Regions from separate parts of the Blautia segnis genome, predicted to be linked through region 2. Evidence: predicted binding sites of a transcription regulator. Region 2 holds the regulator's gene; the other holds the start of a gene.
The links. Region 2 encodes HrcA, which represses chaperone genes, less so after heat shock. Its sites were predicted from a motif close to TGTTAGCACTCNNNNNNNNNGAGTGCTAACA; they were not measured.
Positions count from the first base shown of each region.

Region 1: the regulator HrcA is predicted to act here: its motif matches at 3,182-3,212, upstream of groES (co-chaperone GroES).

Region 1 is NZ_JACOOT010000027.1:4,728-15,366, forward strand. It holds gene guaB (IMP dehydrogenase) at 1-479, opposite strand, end outside; gene H8S54_RS11800 (DUF6106 family protein) at 562-1,068, opposite strand; gene groL (chaperonin GroEL) at 1,197-2,819, opposite strand; gene groES (co-chaperone GroES) at 2,858-3,142, opposite strand; gene codY (GTP-sensing pleiotropic transcriptional regulator CodY) at 3,489-4,274, opposite strand; gene topA (type I DNA topoisomerase) at 4,533-6,611, opposite strand; gene dprA (DNA-processing protein DprA) at 6,732-7,622, opposite strand; gene H8S54_RS11830 (YifB family Mg chelatase-like AAA ATPase) at 7,670-9,253, opposite strand; gene H8S54_RS11835 (helix-turn-helix domain-containing protein) at 9,405-9,620, shown strand; gene H8S54_RS11840 (YARHG domain-containing protein) at 9,686-10,612, opposite strand.
Region 2 is NZ_JACOOT010000012.1:48,962-59,600, reverse strand. It holds gene dnaJ (molecular chaperone DnaJ) at 1-981, opposite strand, end outside; gene dnaK (molecular chaperone DnaK) at 1,141-3,018, opposite strand; gene grpE (nucleotide exchange factor GrpE) at 3,191-3,841, opposite strand; gene hrcA (heat-inducible transcriptional repressor HrcA) at 3,870-4,910, opposite strand; gene H8S54_RS18820 (DUF6783 domain-containing protein) at 5,063-5,212, opposite strand; gene H8S54_RS18815 (DUF6783 domain-containing protein) at 5,144-5,305, shown strand; gene H8S54_RS05505 (LOG family protein) at 5,386-5,928, opposite strand; gene H8S54_RS05500 (chromate transporter) at 6,101-6,670, opposite strand; gene H8S54_RS05495 (chromate transporter) at 6,667-7,242, opposite strand; gene H8S54_RS05490 (lactate racemase domain-containing protein) at 7,277-8,770, opposite strand; gene H8S54_RS05485 (triose-phosphate isomerase family protein) at 8,805-9,641, opposite strand; gene H8S54_RS05480 (class II fructose-bisphosphate aldolase) at 9,660-10,639, opposite strand, start outside.

The sequences.
Region 1 (10,639 bases), on a different contig from region 2:
GCTGTGATCAGCCCCTCAGATGTCATGGACTCTTTGATCTTCTTGCTGAAATCTGTCTCAAACTTCAGATCACGGTTGGTAATAATACCTACTAACTTCTTGCCTTCTGTGATCGGGACTCCGGAAATACGGAATTTTGCCATTAAGTCATTGGCATCCTTCAGTGTATGCTCTGGAGATAAGAAAAACGGATCTGTGATAACTCCATTCTCAGAACGCTTAACCTTGTCCACCTCTTCTGCCTGAGCTTCGATAGACATGTTCTTGTGAATGATACCGATACCGCCCTGTCTTGCCATGGCGATTGCCATATTGTACTCAGTAACGGTGTCCATTCCTGCGCTCATCATGGGAATGTTCAGTTTAATCTTCTTTGTAAGGTAAGTTGAAACGTCAACCTGATTCGGGATTACTTTGGAATATGCCGGAACTAAAAGGACGTCATCAAAAGTAATACCTTCACCAATGATAGTACCCATTGCTTTTCCTCCCTTGTCTTATAGTAACTTTTGGTTTGTAGATTAGTGTAGCAAAAAACTAAAAAGGTGTCAATCCAGTAAATTAATCCAAAAATACCTTGCTGGGAGCGGTATTTCTCATGGTTTTTGCCAATGTTTCATCTGGCTCAATGATTACCTTACAGGTATCTGCACCATCACGGGCAATAATCGCGAAGCGCTTATGTTCAGGATTTCCAGAAGAAAAATCCTGTATTTTCAGCTTCTGATTGCTGTTGTAATAGTCCATTCTGTGGGAGTTAAGAGGTGCCATCAGATCACATTCTGAAATGTTTAAGTTCTTTACTCTTTTTCGTTTGGACTTGGCCATGATCTTGTCAATGTCAAGCTCTCCGTTGACAAACAGGTACTCAAATTCCAGGTCTGTGCCGGGAATGACTACAAAGTAGGCCACAATGCCAAGTGCGATGGCCACAAAAAGAAGCAGGGGCATAAATAAAATTCCTGCCAGGCCGAAGATCACAACCAGTGCGATCATTCCGCCCTTCATCAGCTTGTCCTTCATGGTCCGCTCTTTTTTGACAAGCAGTTCTGAATACAAATCACTCATATTACTGTTCTCCTTTGTTTCTAAAATTAAGCATTAGTATAACACACAAAAGGGCCAGCGTCTATGACACCGACCCTCTCTAATTCTAAACTTTTAGTGAATTGTTGTAAAATCTCCAGGACTTTTTATTACATCATGCCCATACCCTGGCCGCCTGCTGGCATTGCCGGAGCATCCTCTTTGATATTTGCAACAACAGATTCTGTTGTAAGCAGAGTAGATGCAACGCTTGTTGCGTTCTGAAGAGCGCTTCTTGTAACCTTTGCAGGATCCAGGATACCCTCGTCTACCATGTTTACATATTTCTCATTCAGAGCATCAAAACCAACGCCTGGCTCAGACTCTCTTACTTTGTTGATAATGACTGCGCCTTCAAGGCCAGCGTTTGCTGCAATGCGGAACAGCGGAGCTTCCAGTGCTTTCAGAATGATGTTTGCACCAGTCTTCTCATCTCCCTCAAGTTCAGCTGCAAGCTTTGCAACCTCTTTGGAAGCGTGGATGTATGCGGAACCGCCGCCTGCGATGATTCCCTCTTCCACTGCTGCTCTGGTAGCTGCAAGAGCATCTTCCATACGAAGCTTAGCCTCTTTCATCTCTGTCTCAGTAGCTGCACCAACACGTACAACTGCTACGCCGCCTGCCAGTTTTGCAAGTCTTTCCTGAAGTTTCTCTCTGTCGAAATCAGATTTTGTCTCCTCGATCTGAGCACGGATCTGAGCAACACGGTTTGCGATCTGATCCTTGTCGCCCATACCATCAACGATAACAGTTGTCTCCTTTGCAACCTTAACGGATTTTGCACGTCCTAACTGAGCCATTGTAGCATCTTTCAGTTCCAGGCCAACCTCATCAGAGATTACAGTACCGCCTGTAAGGATTGCGATATCCTGAAGCATTTCTTTTCTTCTGTCGCCATAGCCAGGAGCTTTGACAGCTACTACCTGGAAGGTTCCTCTTAATTTGTTTACGATAAGTGTTGTAAGAGCCTCGCCCTCAACGTCCTCAGCGATGATGAGAAGTTTTGCGCCAGCCTGTACGATCTGCTCCAGTAACGGAAGAACTTCCTGGATGTTGGAAATCTTCTTGTCTGTGATCAGGATGTATGGATCTTCAAGAGTTGCTTCCATTTTCTCCATATCAGTAGACATATATGCGGAAATGTATCCGCGGTCAAACTGCATACCTTCTACCAGGTCAAGCTCTGTATGCATGGTCTTGGACTCTTCTACAGTGATAACGCCGTCATTGGAAACCTTCTCCATTGCATTTGCAACAAGCTCTCCAACCTCTTTGTCACCAGCGGAAATAGATGCAACGTTTGCGATCTGTTTCTTTCCGCTTACTTTCTGGCTCATATTCTTGATTGCTTCTACAGCAGCGTCAGTTGCCTTCTTCATACCGCGTCTCATAACGATCGGGTTCGCACCTGCTGCAAGATTCTTCATTCCTTCGTGAACCATTGACTGAGCAAGTACAGTAGCAGTTGTAGTACCATCACCAGCTACGTCATTTGTCTTGGATGCAACCTCTTTGATCAGCTGAGCACCCATGTTCTCAAAAGCATCCTCAAGCTCGATTTCTTTTGCAATTGTAACACCATCGTTTGTAATAAGCGGAGCACCGAACTGTTTGTCAAGTACTACGTTTCTTCCTTTCGGTCCAAGTGTTACTCTAACGGTATCAGCCAGTTTATTTACACCAGCCTCTAATGCTGTTCTGGCTTCTGCGCCATATTTAATCTCTTTTGCCATGATAAATCAATCCTCCTGTTTTCCTACTTTTGCGGCTATTATTTTACAATTGCAAGGATATCACTCTGTTTTACGATAATATACTCTTCGTTGTCAAGCTTTACCTCTGTTCCTGAATATTTGGAATAGATAACCTTGTCTCCTACAGCAACTTCCATTTTTACTTCTTTACCATCCACAACTCCGCCAGGTCCTACAGCGATTACTTCTGCCTGCTGTGGCTTCTCCTGAGCCTGTCCCGGAAGAACAATACCGGATTTGGTTGTTTCTTCTGCTTCTAACTGTTTTAATACAACTCTGTCACCTAATGGAACTAATTTCATGATCTATTTCCTCCTTTAGATTTCTTTCTTTCTATGATTTACTAGCACTCATTATTATCGAGTGCTAACTACTGTCCATTATATTATTGAATTATTGCTTTTTGTGCAACTCTTTTCATTGTTGTATTTTTAAGTATATTCTTTCTTATACTCATTTATTCTTTTATTTTCTCTTATTTTCTCACTTTTATAATTTTCTGAAATTTTCACACAGGATTCTTTACGCAGAAAAAAAGCTGACCCTTTCCGCAAAAACAGGCACGCATATATTCTATGCAGCTTTTCCGCAAAAAAATCAGCTTTTGTATTTTCGTACTATGTGTGGTGCAGGAAAGCACCTTTCTTCTCAGGCTTTCTTATTTCTCTGTGCCTTGATCTCCTCAAGCTCATCGAAAATAACCTCATTGAGAACCTTGATATAAGTTCCCTTCATGCCGGAAGAACGGGATTCAATAACCCCTGCACTCTCAAACTTGCGCAGTGCATTGACGATAACGGATCTGGTAATGCCTACCCGGTCTGCAATCTTGCTTGCTACAAGAATTCCCTCGTCTCCGTCCAGCTCATCAAAAATATGGATGATGGCTTCCAGTTCAGAGAAGGAAAGGGTATTAAACGCAGACTTCACAACCTGTTTCTTACGGTCCTCCTCCGCATTCTCCTCGTGTACGGCACGCATCATCTCAAGTCCAACGACTGTGGTGCCGTATTCGCTGACAATAATATCCTCAATGTCGTAAGGATTGTCCTTGCGGTACATAAACACGGTTCCAAGACGCTCTCCTGCAATATCGATAGGATTGATGATTCCCTGATAACTGCTGGAAACATGCTCAAAGCCCAGTGTCTGAAGATTCACATTCTCCTTGGTGGACAGAACTCCCAGAAATCTCTCGTTGAGAAGAGGGTCAACATGACCGCCAACCTCATCTGCAATCAGTTCCTGTATCTCCTCAACACCAGGGCAGAAGCTTACGCCAAGCACCTTCCCTTTCTTGCTGAGAACAAGGATATTAGAACTTAAAGTGTCCATCAGGACCTGACAGATATCGTTAAATACCACCTTACTGGAACTGCTGTTGTGCAGAAGCTTATTGATTTTTCTAGTTTTATCAAGTAACTGAACGCTCATTTTGTCCTCCCTTCGCTTTTGTTCCGTAAAATTCACTTGTTACCCTAATACTACACGTTTTTCGAACTATTTACAAGCTATTTTTTACTATTTTTCAATTTTGTTTAGCTTTTCTGAAAATATAACGTTTTTGGAACTATTCACCAAACAACATCAGTAATCGGTTTCCGGTTTTTGCTTCCAAAAACGTACAAAAAATCTCCCCGCCAGGCGGCAGGGAGACATTTTATCCATTTATCATTCAGACTTCAGCACTTCTTAGTCTTCTTTTTCTTCCTTTGGCTTAGGCTCCACGTAGCTGCAGGTTTCCTGGCTGCACACCAGCTTATTGCCTTTCTCTACCATGTAGCTTCCGCAAACCGGACATTTCTTGTCAGACGGCTTCTGCCAGGACATGAAATCGCACTCCGGATTATCCTCACAGCCGTAGTACTTACGGCCTTTTTTCGTCTTTTTCAGGACTACTTCCTTGCCGCATTTCGGGCAGGCTACGCCAATCTTCTCGTAGTATGGCTTGGTATTTCTGCATTCCGGGAAACCCGGGCAGGCAAGAAATCTTCCGTGAGGACCATATTTGATCACCATATGGCGTCCGCAGCTGTCACAGACCACATCGGTCTCCTCGTCATGGATGTCCACCTTCTCAAGCTCTTCCTGTGCTGCATCCACATCATGCTTCAGATCCGGGTAGAAATTGCGCACAACGGTCTTCCACTGGACAGTGCCATTCTCCACGCAGTCAAGAAGCCCTTCCATAGTCGCGGTGAAATTCACATCCACAATACTTGGAAATGCCTGCTTCATAATGCTGTTTACCACTTCACCAAGCTCTGTCACATACAGGTTGCGCTGCTCCTTGGAAACATAGCGGCGGCTGATAATGGTGGTAATGGTTGGCGCATAGGTACTTGGACGTCCGATTCCAAGCTCCTCCATGGTCTTAACCAGGGAAGCCTCTGTATAATGTGCCGGCGGCTGGGTAAAATGCTGCTCCGGCTTTAATTCCTTTAAATTCAGTTTCATGCCCTTGGTAAGGCTCTGGCTGAGCACATTGCTCTTCTTCATATCCTCTTCCTGCATGTACACGGAAAGGAAACCGTCAAATGCCACCTTTGAGGCAGATACGGTAAAGGTATATTCCCCGCCGGAAACCTTTACGGAAGTGGTTTCATATCTGGCTGGAGCCATGCGGCTTGCAGTAAAGCGCTTCCAGATCAGCTGATAAAGGCGGAACTGGTCCCTGGTCAGGGATTCTTTGATCTGTACAGGCGTACGGCTGATGTCAGTAGGACGAATGGCCTCATGGGCATCCTGGATCTTCTGTCCCTTCTTCACGGTCTTGGCAGCTTCAGACACATAGTTCTCCCCGTACTGGCTGCCGATATAGCTTCTTGCCGCAGCATCCGCCTCATCGGAAATACGGACGGAATCGGTACGAAGATAGGTGATCACACCCACAGTGCCGCTTCCCTTAATGTCAACGCCCTCATAAAGCTGCTGCGCCAGACGCATGGTCTTCTGGGTGGAAAAATTCAGGGTCTTGGAAGCCTCCTGCTGCAGGGTACTGGTGGTAAACGGCAGGGGAGCATTCTTAATTCTTTCCCCCTTCTTTACCTCGGAGATCTCGAACTCCTCATCTTTCAGATTCTCAAGGATGGCATCCATCTCTGCCTTGTTATGGATATCCATCTTCTTGTCTGTTCCATAGAATTTGGCTTCCAGAGGCTTCTTCTCCCCGTCTACCAGAAATTCTCCGGATAAGCTCCAGTACTCTTCCGGAATGAAAGAGTTGATCTCTTCTTCCCTGTCACAGATGATTCGAAGAGCCACAGACTGTACACGGCCTGCACTTAAGCCTCTTTTTACCTTTGCCCACAGAAGGGGGCTGATGGTATATCCAACCATACGGTCCAGCATTCTTCTTGCCTGCTGCGCATCCACAAGGTTCATGTTCAGGCCTCTTGCGTGCTTCAGGGAATCCTTTACTGCAGTTTTGGTGATCTCGTTGAAGGTGATTCGGTGCATTTTGTCCGGATCCTCCTTCAGAGCCTGCATCAGATGCCAGGAAATGGCCTCTCCCTCACGGTCAGGGTCAGTTGCAAGATAAATCTTATCTGCCTTCTTGGCTGCCTTGCGAAGCTTGGCAAGCAGCTCGCCCTTTCCACGGATGGTAATGTATTTCGGCTCGAAATCATTCTCCACATCTATTCCAAACTGACTCTTGGGAAAATCACGCACATGGCCGTTGGAAGCCTCCACATCATAATTTGCCCCAAGAAATTTCTTTATTGTCTTTACTTTTGCAGGTGACTCAACTATCACCAGATATTTAGCCATACTACCTCTCCTACTTTGTATTCATATTGCGCAGCTGCTTGCTTACCAGCTACTGTCCGCCCCGGGCACAATAACCTTAACCAATCCTTTCACAGCTGCCATATTTTCGCCGGATGCAGATCAGTTCTCTGGCACCCGGCAATATTTTCTTCCTGTCTCCTGCACCAGCCCCATAAGCTGTAATTCCGTGAGAATGGTGCAGACCTTTGCTGCTGAAAAGCCTGTTTTTCTTATGATATGATCCATATTTTCAGGTCGTAAATCGAGACCACTATACACCAAATCCAAATCCGGCGCAAGCCCCAACTTCTTTTTTTGTATATTTGCAGGAGGATTTTCCACCTGGATTCCCCACTCCATCAACATGATCTCCGGAGTGTAGGCAATGCCTGCGCCGTCAAAAATCAGCTTGTTGCAGCCCCGGCTCAGCTCATCTGTCACAGCCCCCGGCACTGCGTAAACACTGTGTCCATGCTCCAAGGCAAAGTTTGCTGTGATCAGGGAACCGCTCTGTTCCTTTGCCTCCACCACAAGTACTGCATCTGAAAGGGCGCTGATGATCCGGTTTCTTGCAGGAAATGTCCAGTTCTGGGGCTTTGTTCCAGGGGGAAGCTCACTGATGATTCCGCCGCCCTTTTCCAGAATCCGCTCATAAAGCCGGCGGTTGGATTCCGGATAGCACACATCCACGCCGCTTCCCAGGACAGCAAAGGTAGGCGTATCCGTATCCAGTGCTCCCTTATGCCCCTCCGAATCAATTCCTCTGGCCATGCCGCTTATGATCTGCACGCCATGCTCTGCCATAGTCCTTGCATACTTAAATGCCTGGCATCTTCCGTAAGGGCTGCTCATTCTTGCCCCCACAACTGCTGCCGAAGGCTTTGCCGGATCCGGCAGGTTTCCAATATAGTACAGCTTTTTCGGCATGCCGGTAAGCTTTTTCAGCCGCTCCGGAAAGTTCGCATCCTCCCTGTTTACCCAGTGTATTTCGTATTTCTTCCTTTCTTCCATTCTAAAATACCTCCAAAAGCTCTTTTTTATGAATACTTCTTCCGGCATCATTTGTATTTTTTATCAAATGCCCTGTAAGTAAGAGCTTCCGCAACATGTCTGGAATGGATTTCCTCCTCCCCCTCCATGTCCGCAATGGTTCTGGAAACCTTCAGGATCCTGTGGTAGGAACGGGCACTTAAATCCATCAGTTCAAACGCATTCTGGGCCATCTTAAAGGCATGCTCAGTGAGCACGCAGTATTTTTGGATCTGTTTGCCGGACAGCTCCCCATTGAAACAGATCGGCTCCTTTTCATACCGTTTGCTTTGGATCTGCCGGACCCGTTCCACTCTTTCCCGGATCACGGCAGAGCTCTCACCCGGCTTTACACAGGAAATCTGGGAAAAATCCACAGGCGGCACATCTGCGCAAAGGTCGATTCGTTCCAGAAGGGGCTGGCTTAGCTTATGAAGATAATGGCTCACCTCTCCCGGACTGCACCTGCATTTGTTCATATCCGGGTAGTACCCGCAGGGACAGGGATTCATAGCTGCCACCAGAATAAATCCTGCCGGAAACACATAGGTTCCGCTTGCCCGGGAAAGCTGGATCTGCTTATCCTCCAAAGGCTGGCGCAGCACCTCCAGTCCTCTTCTGGAAAATTCCGGCATCTCATCCAGAAACAGAACGCCTCTGTGGGCCAGCGTCACCTCGCCTGGTCCTGGAATTTTTCCGCCGCCAGCAAGGGAGGCCGCAGAGCTGGTGTGGTGAGGGCTGCGGAAGGGCCTTGCCCGGATCAAGGGCCTTTTGGGGGTTAAAAGTCCTGCCACGCTGTAGATTTTGGTCAGCTCCAGGCTTTCCTCAAAGGTAAGGGAGGGCATGATCGTTGGAATTCTTCTTGCCAGCATGGTTTTGCCTGTTCCAGGAGGCCCGATAAACAGGATATTGTGAAATCCGCTGACTGCAATTTCGGCTGCCCGCCTGGCGCTTTCCTGTCCGCAGATCTCCATGAAATCTGCCTGGGTCTGTTCTTCCAGTGCCCTCCCTTCTTCGCCTGTCTGTTCCTGTTTGAAGCTGTCCGGATCTGCAAGAAAGTTCACCATTTCCGTTATATTTCTCACCCCGATCACCTTCATGTCCCGCACAAGCCTGGCTTCCTCCAGATTTCCAAAAGGGACCATACAGTATCTGCACCCCAGCTCCCTGGCCCGGATCACCCTTGGCAGCACCCCGGAAACACTTCTTACCTCACCGCTTAAGCTGATTTCCCCCATAAGCATCGCCCCGTTCAACTGCTTTGGCTCCAGAAAACCAGATGCACCAAGCACTGCTGCCGCCACGGGAAGGTCAAAGCCTGCCCCTTCTTTTCTTAAGTCAGCAGGTGCCAAATTCACCGTCACTCTTTTGGGCGGCAGGCTGATGCCGTTGTTGCGAAGGGCTGTGCGCACCCGGTCCTGAGCCTCCTTCACCTGTGTGCTTGGAAACCCAACCATAGTAAAACAGGGAAGCCCGTCACTGACATCCGCTTCCACATTCACCGGACAAACTTCCATCCCGGAAATTGCCGCTGACATTACACTTGCAAACAAATTTTTTCCTTTCTGCAGACACCGTTCCTCCCCGATTCCAAAACGATTCTGCCATTTCAATGTCTCCCTGGAATATAAACGAGTAAAAGATCAAAAGATATGATAAAAAGATATATAAAATTTATTATAGCCCATTTTGCTCTGTATTGCAATAGTGCATTTCGTTCTGATTTATACTTTTTGAAATTACAGAAGAAAAAGAGGTGAACCCATGAAATTTCAGCGAATTCAGGATCTGAGAACAGACGCTGACCTGTCTCAGAAGCAGATCAGTGAGATTCTCCACATCAGCCAGCGTTCCTATTCTCATTACGAAACAGGCTCACGGAATATTCCCATCGAAATGCTGATCCGTCTGGCCAACTACTATGAAACCAGTATTGATTATCTGGTAGGCCGCACTGACAAGAAGAAAATGCCAAAATAAGGGGGAAAACTGATTTCCCCCCTCACATCTGCCCTCTTTTCAAAGGGCAACACCTCTTTTATTCTCTACTCGCCTTCACTTCGGCGTTGTTCCTCTGTATCTGCGATTTTGGAAATGTTGGCCACCTCATATTCATTGAAAATATACCCCTGATTGTTGTCAAAAGTCTCCGGATCCTCCGTTCCCTTGTACCAGGATTTGCTGTTAAAGTAGTCTGCGATCCTTGGCGTCACAAACTTCCTGCCGTGCCGGGCATAAATCTCATTTTTCGCAAGCTCCAGCTCAGAAGAAGAATATCCCTCCAGATCCGCATCTGTGAGATAGCGGCTGTCGCTGTCCGGGAAAATATAATCCCGGTCTGCAATGTCCCCGCTTACGGACGCAGTAGGAGTCGGCGCAGCTGCAGCTGTATTCTGTTCCCTTGTAAGCACCTCATCCACAGAAGGAGACATGCCTGCTCCGTCAGCGATCTGGGTCGTGCTAAGCTTCAGATAAAGCTTGCCCTGGTCAAAGGTCATATTTCCGCTGACCTTATTGCCCCAGGAATCCGTAAAGGAAATCTTCGCTGCATTTCCTGCAACCTTGGCTGTGCCGGAGGCTTCGCTCACCTTAGTGCCTGCGCTGTCAGAGGCCTGGGAAAAAGAATAGGAAACAGACTTCAGGGTCAGCTCCTCAATATTCAGACACGCCAGGCCGTCCTTACTGTACCACATTCCATAGTAATCATTTGCATCAAAAGCAGGCGCACGCGTAATAACCGGTGTCGGCGTTACCGTAGCAGTCGGCTCCGGAGTAGGCGTAGCAGTTACCGCCGGAGTGGGCGTCACCGTAGGAACCTTTTCCAGTGCCTCAATGGCCGCATTCTTCTGCTGCTCCTTCTGCAGCTTCTTTTTGTGCTCGGCAAACAGAAGGCCGGCAGCCCCGATCATAATAAATATGGCAATCAGCGCAAACAAAGTTGCCCGAAGCACGTCTTTGTTATGCTTTTTCATACGCAGTTACCTCCTTGGAAAACAGGT
Region 2 (10,639 bases):
AAGAGACGGAACACCTTTGCCCTTCAGACGGATTCTGGTATCGGTCTGGGTTCCCGGTTTCACCTCATAGAGCATTTCACCGTCTACTGTGTTCAGCTTCACTTCACCGCCAAGTGCTGCCTGTGCATAAGTAATTGGTGCAGTAGAATAAATATTCATATCCTGTCTCTGGAAAATCGGATGGCGTCCTACATTTACTTCTACAAGAAGATCTCCTCTTGGGCCGCCGTTTGTTCCTGGCTCGCCTTTATCACGGATACGGATGCTCTGGCCATTGTCAATACCAGCCGGAATGGATACCTTGATCTTCTTGCGGTTGGAAATGTATCCGGTACCGCGGCAATCCGGACATTTGTCCTTGATGATCTTACCGGAACCATGACAGTCCGGGCACACCTGTACATTACGTACCATACCGAACATGGACTGCTGGGTATAGACGATCTGTCCCTCACCATTACATTTCGGACAGGTAACTGGTGAAGTACCAGCCTTGGCTCCAGTTCCATGACAGGTGGTACACTCATCCTTCAAAGTGATCTCAAGCTCTTTATCACATCCAAATACAGCGTCCTCAAAGGTGATGTTCACACGCGCACGCAGATTGGCACCTTTCATAGGGCCATTGTTGGCACGTCTGCGGCTTCCGCCGCCTCCGAACAAATCTCCGAAGATATCTCCGAAAATGTCACCCATATCAGAACCGGAGAAATCAAAGCCTCCGAAGCCTCCTGCTCCGCCACCGCCTCCGTTTTCAAAAGCAGCGTGGCCAAACTGGTCGTACTGTCTTCTCTTGTCCGGGTCACTTAAGATGCTGTAAGCCTCTGTTGCCTCTTTGAATTTTGCTTCAGCTTCCTTATCTCCCGGATTCACATCGGGATGATACTTCTTGGCAAGCTGACGATATGCTTTTTTTAAGGTAGCCTCATCAGCGTTTTTGTCAACGCCTAAGACTTCGTAGTAATCTCTTTTATCAGCCATGATTTCTTTCTTTTCCTAACGTCTTCATTTTGCTGTCACCAACGGGCGACATATCCTTTTAGTGTCTTCTACCGCCATTGCCCGGTCATGAAAACTCACGGCCGGGCTGCTGGTTCCTGTTCCAGAATTCCGGAACTTTACTTATGAAATTATTACTTATTAAACTTCTTTGTAGTCAGCGTCTACAACATCATCGCCGTAGCCTGCTTCATTTCCGCCCTGGGAAGCTCCGCCCATGTCCGGTCCGGCCTGACCAGCGCCGCCCTGTGGGTTCTGTGCCTCATACATCTTTGCGAAAAGCTTCTGAGCACTTTCCATCATCTTCTCCTGAGCTGCTTTGATCTCTGCAACCTGAGCATCGCCAAGATCTTCTGTATTTGTATATTTTGCAAGGATATCTTTTAATGCATTTAAGTCAGCCTCTACAGCAGCCTTATCATTTGCATCAAGCTTGTCGCCTGCTTCCTTCAGTGCATTCTCAACCTGGAATACCATGGAGTCTGCATTGTTCTTTGTATCAATCGCCTCTTTACGTTTCTTATCCTGAGCTTCGAACTCAGCAGCTTCCTTAACAGCCTTGTCGATTTCGGACTCGGACATGTTGGAACCAGCTGTGATTGTGATGTGCTGCTCTTTACCTGTTCCAAGATCCTTAGCAGATACATTTACAATACCGTTGGCATCGATATCAAATGTAACCTCGATCTGCGGAACACCACGACGTGCTGGCGGGATTCCATCCAGACGGAACTGTCCAAGGGACTTGTTGTCTTTCGCGAACTGACGCTCACCCTGTAATACGTTGATGTCTACAGCTGTCTGATTGTCTGCTGCTGTGGAGAAGATCTGGCTCTTCTTGGTCGGGATTGTTGTGTTTCTCTCGATCAGACGGGTTGCAATACCTCCCATTGTCTCAATAGACAGGGAAAGCGGAGTAACATCAAGAAGAAGGATGTCACCTGCACCAGCCTCACCGGAAAGCTTACCGCCCTGGATAGAAGCACCAAGTGCAACACACTCATCTGGGTTCAGGGCCTTGCTTGGCTCTTTGCCTGTCAGCTGTCTTACTTTGTCCTGTACAGCCGGGATACGTGTAGATCCGCCAACCAGAAGTACCTGGCCAAGATCTGCATTGGTAAGACCTGCATCAGAAAGTGCACGGCGTACCGGCTCTGCTGTCTTCTCAACAAGGTCATGTGTAAGTTCATCAAATTTTGCTCTTGTAAGGTTCATATCAAAGTGCTTCGGTCCCTCAGCTGTTGCTGTGATGAATGGCAGGTTGATATTGGTTGTTGTTGCGGAAGAAAGCTCTTTCTTTGCTTTCTCAGCAGCTTCTTTCAGTCTCTGAAGAGCCATCTTATCGTTGCTTAAGTCAACGCCCTCAGTTCTCTTGAACTCGGAAAGCATGTAGTCTGTGATTCTCTGATCGAAGTCATCACCGCCAAGACGGTTGTTACCAGCTGTTGCAAGAACCTCGATAACGCCGTCACCGATCTCGATGATGGAAACATCGAATGTACCGCCGCCAAGGTCATAAACCATGATTTTCTGCTCTTTCTCATTGTCAAGACCATATGCAAGAGCTGCTGCTGTAGGCTCGTTGATGATACGCTTTACATCAAGACCTGCGATCTTACCAGCATCTTTGGTTGCCTGACGCTGAGCATCGTTGAAGTATGCAGGAACTGTGATAACTGCTTCTGTAACAGACTCTCCAAGATATCCTTCTGCATCTTTTTTCAGTTTCTGAAGGATCATAGCGGAAATTTCCTGTGGGGAATATTTCTTGTCATCGATTGTTACACGGTAATCTGTACCCATCTCTCTCTTGATGGAGGAGATTGTTTTCTCTGCGTTTGTTACTGCCTGACGTTTTGCAGGCTCACCTACCAGACGCTCACCTGTCTTTGTAAATGCTACAACTGACGGTGTTGTTCTGGATCCTTCTGTATTTGCGATAACGGTTGGCTGTCCACCTTCCATAACAGCTACACAGCTGTTTGTTGTACCTAAGTCAATACCAATGATTTTTCCCATGATAATTTTCCTCCTGTTTCAATCTATGTTCTGAAATTCGTGAATGTCTTAATGAAGTTCGATTCACTAAATTCGGTCTGCGCCTGCGGCTTGCCCTCATTAAGTGAGATCGAACGACCTCGCACTAAGTTTAGGCTTCGCATTCTGCTCGCCTTCACTAAGTTGCTTTCGGTCAGTTAGCAACCTTTACCATGCTGTGTCTTACAACGAAATCCTTGTAAGTGTATCCCTTCTGGAATTCCTCAACAACAATGTTCTCGCCTACGGATTCGTCTTCCACATGCATGACTGCGTTGTGCAGATTCGGATCAAAATCCTTGCCTACAGCTTCGATCGGCTTCACACCCATCTCATCGAAGGCTGTCATCATCTGCTTGTAGATCATCTTCATGCCTTCTGCAAATGGATCATCCTCCGGTGCCTGTGCAAGACCTCTCTCAAAGTTATCCACGATAGGAAGCATTTTCTCAACGATGTCCTTGGCACCGATGATGTACATGCTGGATTTCTCTTTCTCCGTTCTCTTACGGTAGTTATCGAATTCCGCCATGCTGCGCTTCAGTCTGTCTGTAAGATCCTCGATCTGCTGTTCAAATTTATCTTTCTCTTTTTTCTTCTTGCCGAAGAAAGAAGTTTTGGTCTTGGTTTCCGGTTCTTTCTGAGATTCTGCCTCTTCTGGCTGCTGTTCCGTCTCTTCCGGAGCAGCTGTATCATCAGAAGCTTCCTCTTCTGCTGCCTGGGCTGTATCTGCTGCCTCTTCTTCGCTTCCGTCAGTTACCGGAATGTCAACTGCTTCTTCCTGTACTTCGGCTTCTTTATTCATTTCTTCTGACACGCTTTCAACCGCCTTTCTAGGTTTTCTTATTTACCATTTCATCAAGCTGGACTTTTAATTTCTTCAGGCTGTCCACCACATTCTCATAATCCATTCGCTTGGGACCAATGATTCCAATGGTTCCCCGCATTCCATCTCCAAGCTCGTAGGTGGCTGTCACCACGCTGCAGTCCTTCATGGTCCGCACCGGAACTTCATCTCCGATGTATACCTGGACTCCTGTGTTCTCCGAATCTCCCATTTCCCCACGGACCATATCCGCAAGTTCCTGTTTGTCCTCGAAGGTGGAGATCAGCTCGCTGGCTTTGGATGTGTCTGCAAGCTCAGGATACTTGAATATGTTGGTTGCTCCTGACGTATATACTTTCATATCTTCCTCATCCACATGGATGGTAGCTGCAACTGCGTCCAGCACATTTGCAACCACACCGCTGTGGCTTCCAGCCTGTTCCTTCAGTCTGGCGATCATGCCAAGATTGATGTCCTGAATGGGAACACCGTTCAGGTTGGTGTTAAGAAGAAGATTCAGCTTCAGGATCGTCTGGTCATCCATCTCCTCTTCAATATCAATGATCTGGTTCCGGATGACGTTGCCTTCACATACAACTACGGCAATCAGCTGCCGCTCATTCACACGTGAAAGCTGTATGAACTTCAGGGTGCTTCCTCTGTACTGAGGAACGGCAACCATGGTCGCGTAATTGGTATTATTGGCAAGGACCTTGGCCACCTGCTTCAACACCTTATCCATCTTGTCTGATTTCTCAATCATCATATCACGGATTTCTGCGATCTCAGCTTCCTTCTCCCTGGTAAGCTCATCTACATAAAGGCGATAGCCTTTATCTGATGGAATTCTTCCGGCTGAGGTGTGGGGCTGTACAATGTAGCCCATATCCGTCAGGTCGGACATCTCATTTCGGATCGTAGCAGAGCTGACATTCAAATCCGGATACTTGGAAATGGTTCTGGAACCTACCGGCTCACCTGTTTCCATATAAGTCTTGATGATTGCTTTCAGTATTTTCCGTTTGCGCTCATCTAATACTTCATCCATGAAATATCTGCTCCTTTCTGAAAAGCGGACGGTCAAACCTGATTTCTATTCCCGTCTGGCTTCTTCGAATCCTTTTGTTAGCACTCATTATTTAGGAGTGCTAACATCTATGCTCTTAAGATACACCTCAACATTCTTTTTGTCAATATTTTTTACAAATTTTTTTCATCTTTTTTGATAGTTTTTACCTTAGAGTGTGTTTGAAAAAGGCTTTCTGCAAGATGTGCGTCACAATTTGTGGGAGATTTTGCCCGGATGAGGGCGTCGTAGCGGGCTACGACAACCGAATTCGGGTGAAATATACCGCAAAGTGGGGCGTGCAGATTGCAGGAATGATTTTTCAAACAGGCTCTAGAGCATGTAGATCACGAGAACACTTTTTTTGCACGCTCTGACAAACAGCAAAAAAGATGTCAGGGAAATACCTTCTGCCCCAAACCTGGGACAGGGATTTTTCTCTGACATCTCATTTGCTTTATTTGCTGTAGTTTTCCAGGTAATCCAGGATCGCCTCCGGCTCATCCAGAAATACCACCAGATCTAATATGGAAGAATCCATAAACTTCTCCCTGGCAGTATATTCCAGCAGTTCCTTCATCCTGTCATAATATCTGTCAATATTGTAGAGGACAATGGGCCTGTCGATCCGGTTCAGGCTTTTCAGGGTAAAGATCTCGAAAAATTCTTCATAAGTACCGATTCCTCCGGGCGCTACAATAGTGGCATCTGATTTTTCTTCCAGAAGCTGCTTGCGCTCCCGCATGGTCTCGGTAAAAATAAATTCCGTGCATTTCTCATACAGTACCCCGGGCTGGTCAAAAAAGCGGGGCGCAATTCCAAGTATGTATCCATTCTCTTCTGACACGCCTCTGGCTGCTGCTCCCATCATTCCGGTGGCTCCGCCGCCAAACACCAGTCCATGGCCCCGTTTTCCCATGGCTCTTCCAAGCTCCTGTGTTTTTTCATAATAAATGTCCTTCAGCTGGGCACTTGAGGCACCATATACGCAAATATTCACACTGTCGTCCTCCCTTACTTTTTCCCTGCGGCATAACCGTCCACTTCTTTTACAGGTGGACGCTTTGCAATGCGCAAAACAGTTACTACAAAACTTACACGATTCACGCATCAATGTCAAGAAAACAGTTGTTTTTTCCTTCATGGTGCTGTCTTGCAGACAAAATATCCTTTTAGATTCCCATTACCCCGCAGAATATCATATTCGCCACACCGCACAGGACCATTACAAGAATGGGGTTCATTTTAAATTTCCGAAGGAGCACCAGGGCTGCCCCGAAAAACACAACCATTCGGATGCAGACATTTTCCCGGACAAGGTCTATGGTTCCGCTGATAAAAAAGGCAGAAACCAGAATGGTCACTCCTGCTTTGGCGATCATTGCCACAACCGCCGGGCGAAGGGATGCCAGTGTTCCCTGCAGGAGAGACATATTCCGGTATTTCGTGTAAATATATGCCAATAAAGTTACGATTATGCAGGAAGGCAAGATGCAGCCAAGGGTCGCCACAACCGCACCGCCCGGGCCTGCAATCTGGGTGCCTACAAAGGTGGCGGAATTCACTGCAATGGGACCCGGCGTCATTTCCGCAATGGTCACAAGATCGGTAAACGCTTCCATAGACAGCCATCCATGTAACGTTACCACCTGTTCCTGTATCAGCGGCATAGCCGCATAACCTCCGCCGAAGCTTAAGGCGCCGATCTGAAGAAAGCTTAAAAACAGCTGAAGATAGATCATCGTTTTTTACCCTCCTTCAACAGTGTCCGCACAAATCCAAATGCAGCTACGCCCAAAATAATGAATATAATATTCACATTCAGAAAATAGCTGACGCAAAAGCTGGCGATCATGATCACAATGTTGATCCAGTCTTTTGATTTCACCACGTTTTTGCCCATGTCATATACCACGGAAATGATGACTGCGCCCACTCCGGCGGACATTCCCTTTAACAGCGCGGCAATATAATAATTGGAACGAAATGCATCATAAAATACAGAGATCAGGGACAGGATCACCATAGGCGGAATGATAGCCCCCAGCACGCACATCAGCATGCCGGGAATCCCTCCAAGCTTATATCCTACTACAATTGCCCCGTTGACTGCGATTGCTCCTGGAGAAGACTGGGCAATGGCCACCAGATCCAGCATTTCGTCCTCATCGATCCAGTGGTACTGATCCACAAATTTCTCCTTCAGGAGGGTTACGATCACGTAACCGCCGCCAAATGTAAAGGTGCTCAGGTACAGGGAAGCGAAAAACAGCTTCCGCAGTACATAGCCCTTATCTTTTTGTTTTTCATCCATTTCCAGTCTTCCTCCGTGACTTTATATTCACAGGTTAGCAGCATCCGCATCCGCCATGGCGGTGTCCGTATTCATCCATGCAGTCTTCCTCAGGATTTTTCATGCAAAGATGTACAGCTGATTTCTTAAAGGTCATAGGCAGTGCCAGAATGTTAGGATTCTCGCCTACAAATTTCTTCTTGGCATCTTCTAATGCTTCCTCGAAGGTCTCCCGGGTCTTCAGTCCCATTCCTCTTGCATAGCCCGGCTCCTGTGCACCAACCAGATAGATGGCGCTGGTGTTCATCTCCGCAATATGTCCGCAGGCCATCATGGAAAATCCGTGGAACGGATGGAAAGCATTGCAGAAACGGTATTTGCGGATGTACTCTTCGTTTGTTCCGAAATATTCACCATAACGGTTCATATCCGGCAGAATATTCATATGGTCATGCTGGAACATCTCATACTGCTCTCTTAAATACGGCCATAATTCATCGTGGAAATATCCGTTGCAGATGGAGGAACAGATGATGACGCAGTGGTCGCTCATAACTCTCTTAAAACGCAGAACCTGTGCGCTCAGCGCCTGCATCAGCATGATGGGGTTGGTTCCCATTCCATCACCATAGTGGAATTTCTGAGGCATTCCAAATACCAGAATATCATATTTTTTCTCAGCCCAGTGTACATAGGTACGCTTATCTGCAATCTTCCAGCTGATAGGCATCATCTCTTTGGCATAGCCGGAATAGATGGCGATCTGTCTGGAGCAGGTATCCAGAACTGCATCGCAGCAGAAGAACGGATGTCCCATTTTCTCTTCCATATGCATGCTGATCTCATTAAATTTATCGCGCATCAGGCTTCCGCCGTTAACCGGGGTAAAATCAGGTCTGTGCATAACAGACGGAACGTGGTGGCTTGCAATACATCTCCAGTTTGTAATTCCGGTTGCGCTGTGCTTGTAGCCGCCGGAATATCCGCCATATGGATTTCCCTGTACATGTCCGATCAGGATTGGCAGGTCGCATTCGTACACATATTTGTTCATGTATACCGGATCTCCCCTGTGGGTAGTTCCAAGGTACACCATATGTTCCTGATCCTCGCTGTCATGGCTGATGATCTGTCCGCTGTGCCAGAATTCGTCAAACAGCTCTTTTCCGAAAATAGCTTTTACATCGGACTCCTTGCTTCTTGGATGAAGGCCGTTGGAAATAATGAACAGGATATCCTTTTTCTCCACGCCTGCTTTATAAAGCTCCTGCAGAATATATTTGATGCTCATCTTTCTGTGGCTGGTAGGCTGCTCGCCGCCTTTTACGCGGTCCGGCACGATAATGGTAACAGTAGTTCCCTTGTGCGCCAGTTCTGATAAGGTAGGCATTCCGATTGGATGTGCCAGGCTGTCAAGATAAGCCTCTTCCAGTTTATCCTCCGGGATATAATCCGGATCCGGCACAGTCTCACCTGGAATAAAAATATCCGTATTATCCGGAAGCTCTGCTGTCATGGTTCCCTGTCCATATTCAAAATCAATTTTCATATTCTTTTTCTCCAATCTGATTGTTCTGTGATTTTTATTCTCCAAGATATAACTGAATAATTTCCAGATATTCCTCCGGGTAGTAACCAATTTCGCCCTGGAAGCGTGTCAGTGCGATCAGCCCTCCGTCAATTTCTGGGATGGATGCCAGCATTGCCGCATTTGCCTGTTTCAGGCCGCCGCCATACACAATGTCCATGCCGCCAGTTTTTTCTTTTACAAAGCGGGCAATCTTGGTGATATATTCTTTGTCTGCCGGAGTTTTGCCTGGACCAATGGACCAGATTGGCTCATAAGCGATCACAACCCTGGAGGTATCCACATCCTTCAGACCGATTTCCAGCTGTTTTCCAAGAACTTCCTGCCAGCGATCCTGTTCCTCGCTTTTTTCACCGATACAGTATAACACACTTAAGCCTCTGTCAATAGCGCATTTTATTTCCTGGTTCAAAAGACGGTTTACCGCGTCCGTGTCGGTAACGCCGGCCTCTGCCAGGATTCCGCTTTTGTCATTTCGTTCTTCGCAGTGTCCGATAATGGTAGTCTCACAGCCGGCTGCTTTCATGGCAGCTGCAGGTCGGTTAGTGGTAAAGGCACCGAAATTGCCGCCAACAGCAGTATCCATGCGGTAAACACCCTGGCAGCCTACTTTTACCGGGCTTCCCGGGGTTTTTGCTTTTGCAGCTTCTAGAAGGTGGATCTCAGGAAAATACATTCCGAATTCAACCTTTGCAGGATCGTATTTCTTCAGCTCTTCCTGGGTATTTTTTACAATAAAGCTGCCCCATTCCTCCACTGGTGCGATCCGGTTTACGCCGCCAAGCTCCACTGGTACGTCAAATCTTTTTAAGTTCAGATATATATGCTTCATGGTTTTCGTTCCTTTCTGTCAGATTCCGGCTTTTTTGTAGCGTTCTGCCATTTCATCCAGAGTTGCAAGCTCTACCTTCGGAGCCTTTCCATAACTGCCGAATTTCACGATCAGGGTACCTACAACCTCTTTTACACCATCCTCGATACACTGGCAGATCCGTGCCACATCCTCATCTGGAACATTTCCATACATGACTGTGTCCATGATCGGGGTGATAAACACTCTCGGGTCAAAAGCTGATTTATTCTTTTCCAGAAGTTCATAAATGGCGCCTACAGATGCACTATTTCGAAGGGCTGCATCTCTTGCAAAAAGCTCCTTCATATTTCTGGTTACTGCCAGACGGATATCGGTATCTACATTGATCTTGTTGATTCCGCAGTGTCCTGCCTCAATCAGCTGGTTGGCATCGATTCCATATGCGTTGGTGATCTCGCCGCCAAGTGCATTGATCTCATCTACAATGTAGCGGGGAACTGTGGAGGAACCGTGGCTGACAAGATATCCTTCCATGCCCTCGTGGCGCATGCATTCTTTAATGGCAATTGCGATTTCCTTGCGGATCACTGCGTTTTTGCCTTTGTTTGCGCCGTGCATGGTTCCGTAGCTGATTGCCAGGGCATCTACTTTTGTTTTACGGAAAAATTCAATAGCGCTTAAAGGATTGGTGTAGGTGCTGTTGGCTGCAAATACGTGGTCTTCCACCCCTGCAAGCACGCCCAGCTCACCCTCTACGGTAACGCCGCGCTCATGGGCATATTTTACAACCTCTCTGGTCAGCTCCACATTCTCGTCAAAAGGAAGGGAACTTCCGTCGATCATAACACTGGTATAGCCGCCTTCAATTGCTGCAATACAGGAATCCATATTTCTTCCGTGATCCAAGTGAAGTGCAATGGGAATCCGGCTGTCTGTTCCGTATTTCTTTACTGCTGCCGCAATGTTCTTCGCTCCTGCTTTCTTATCCTCCAGGGTTGCATTGGCAAAATCTGTTC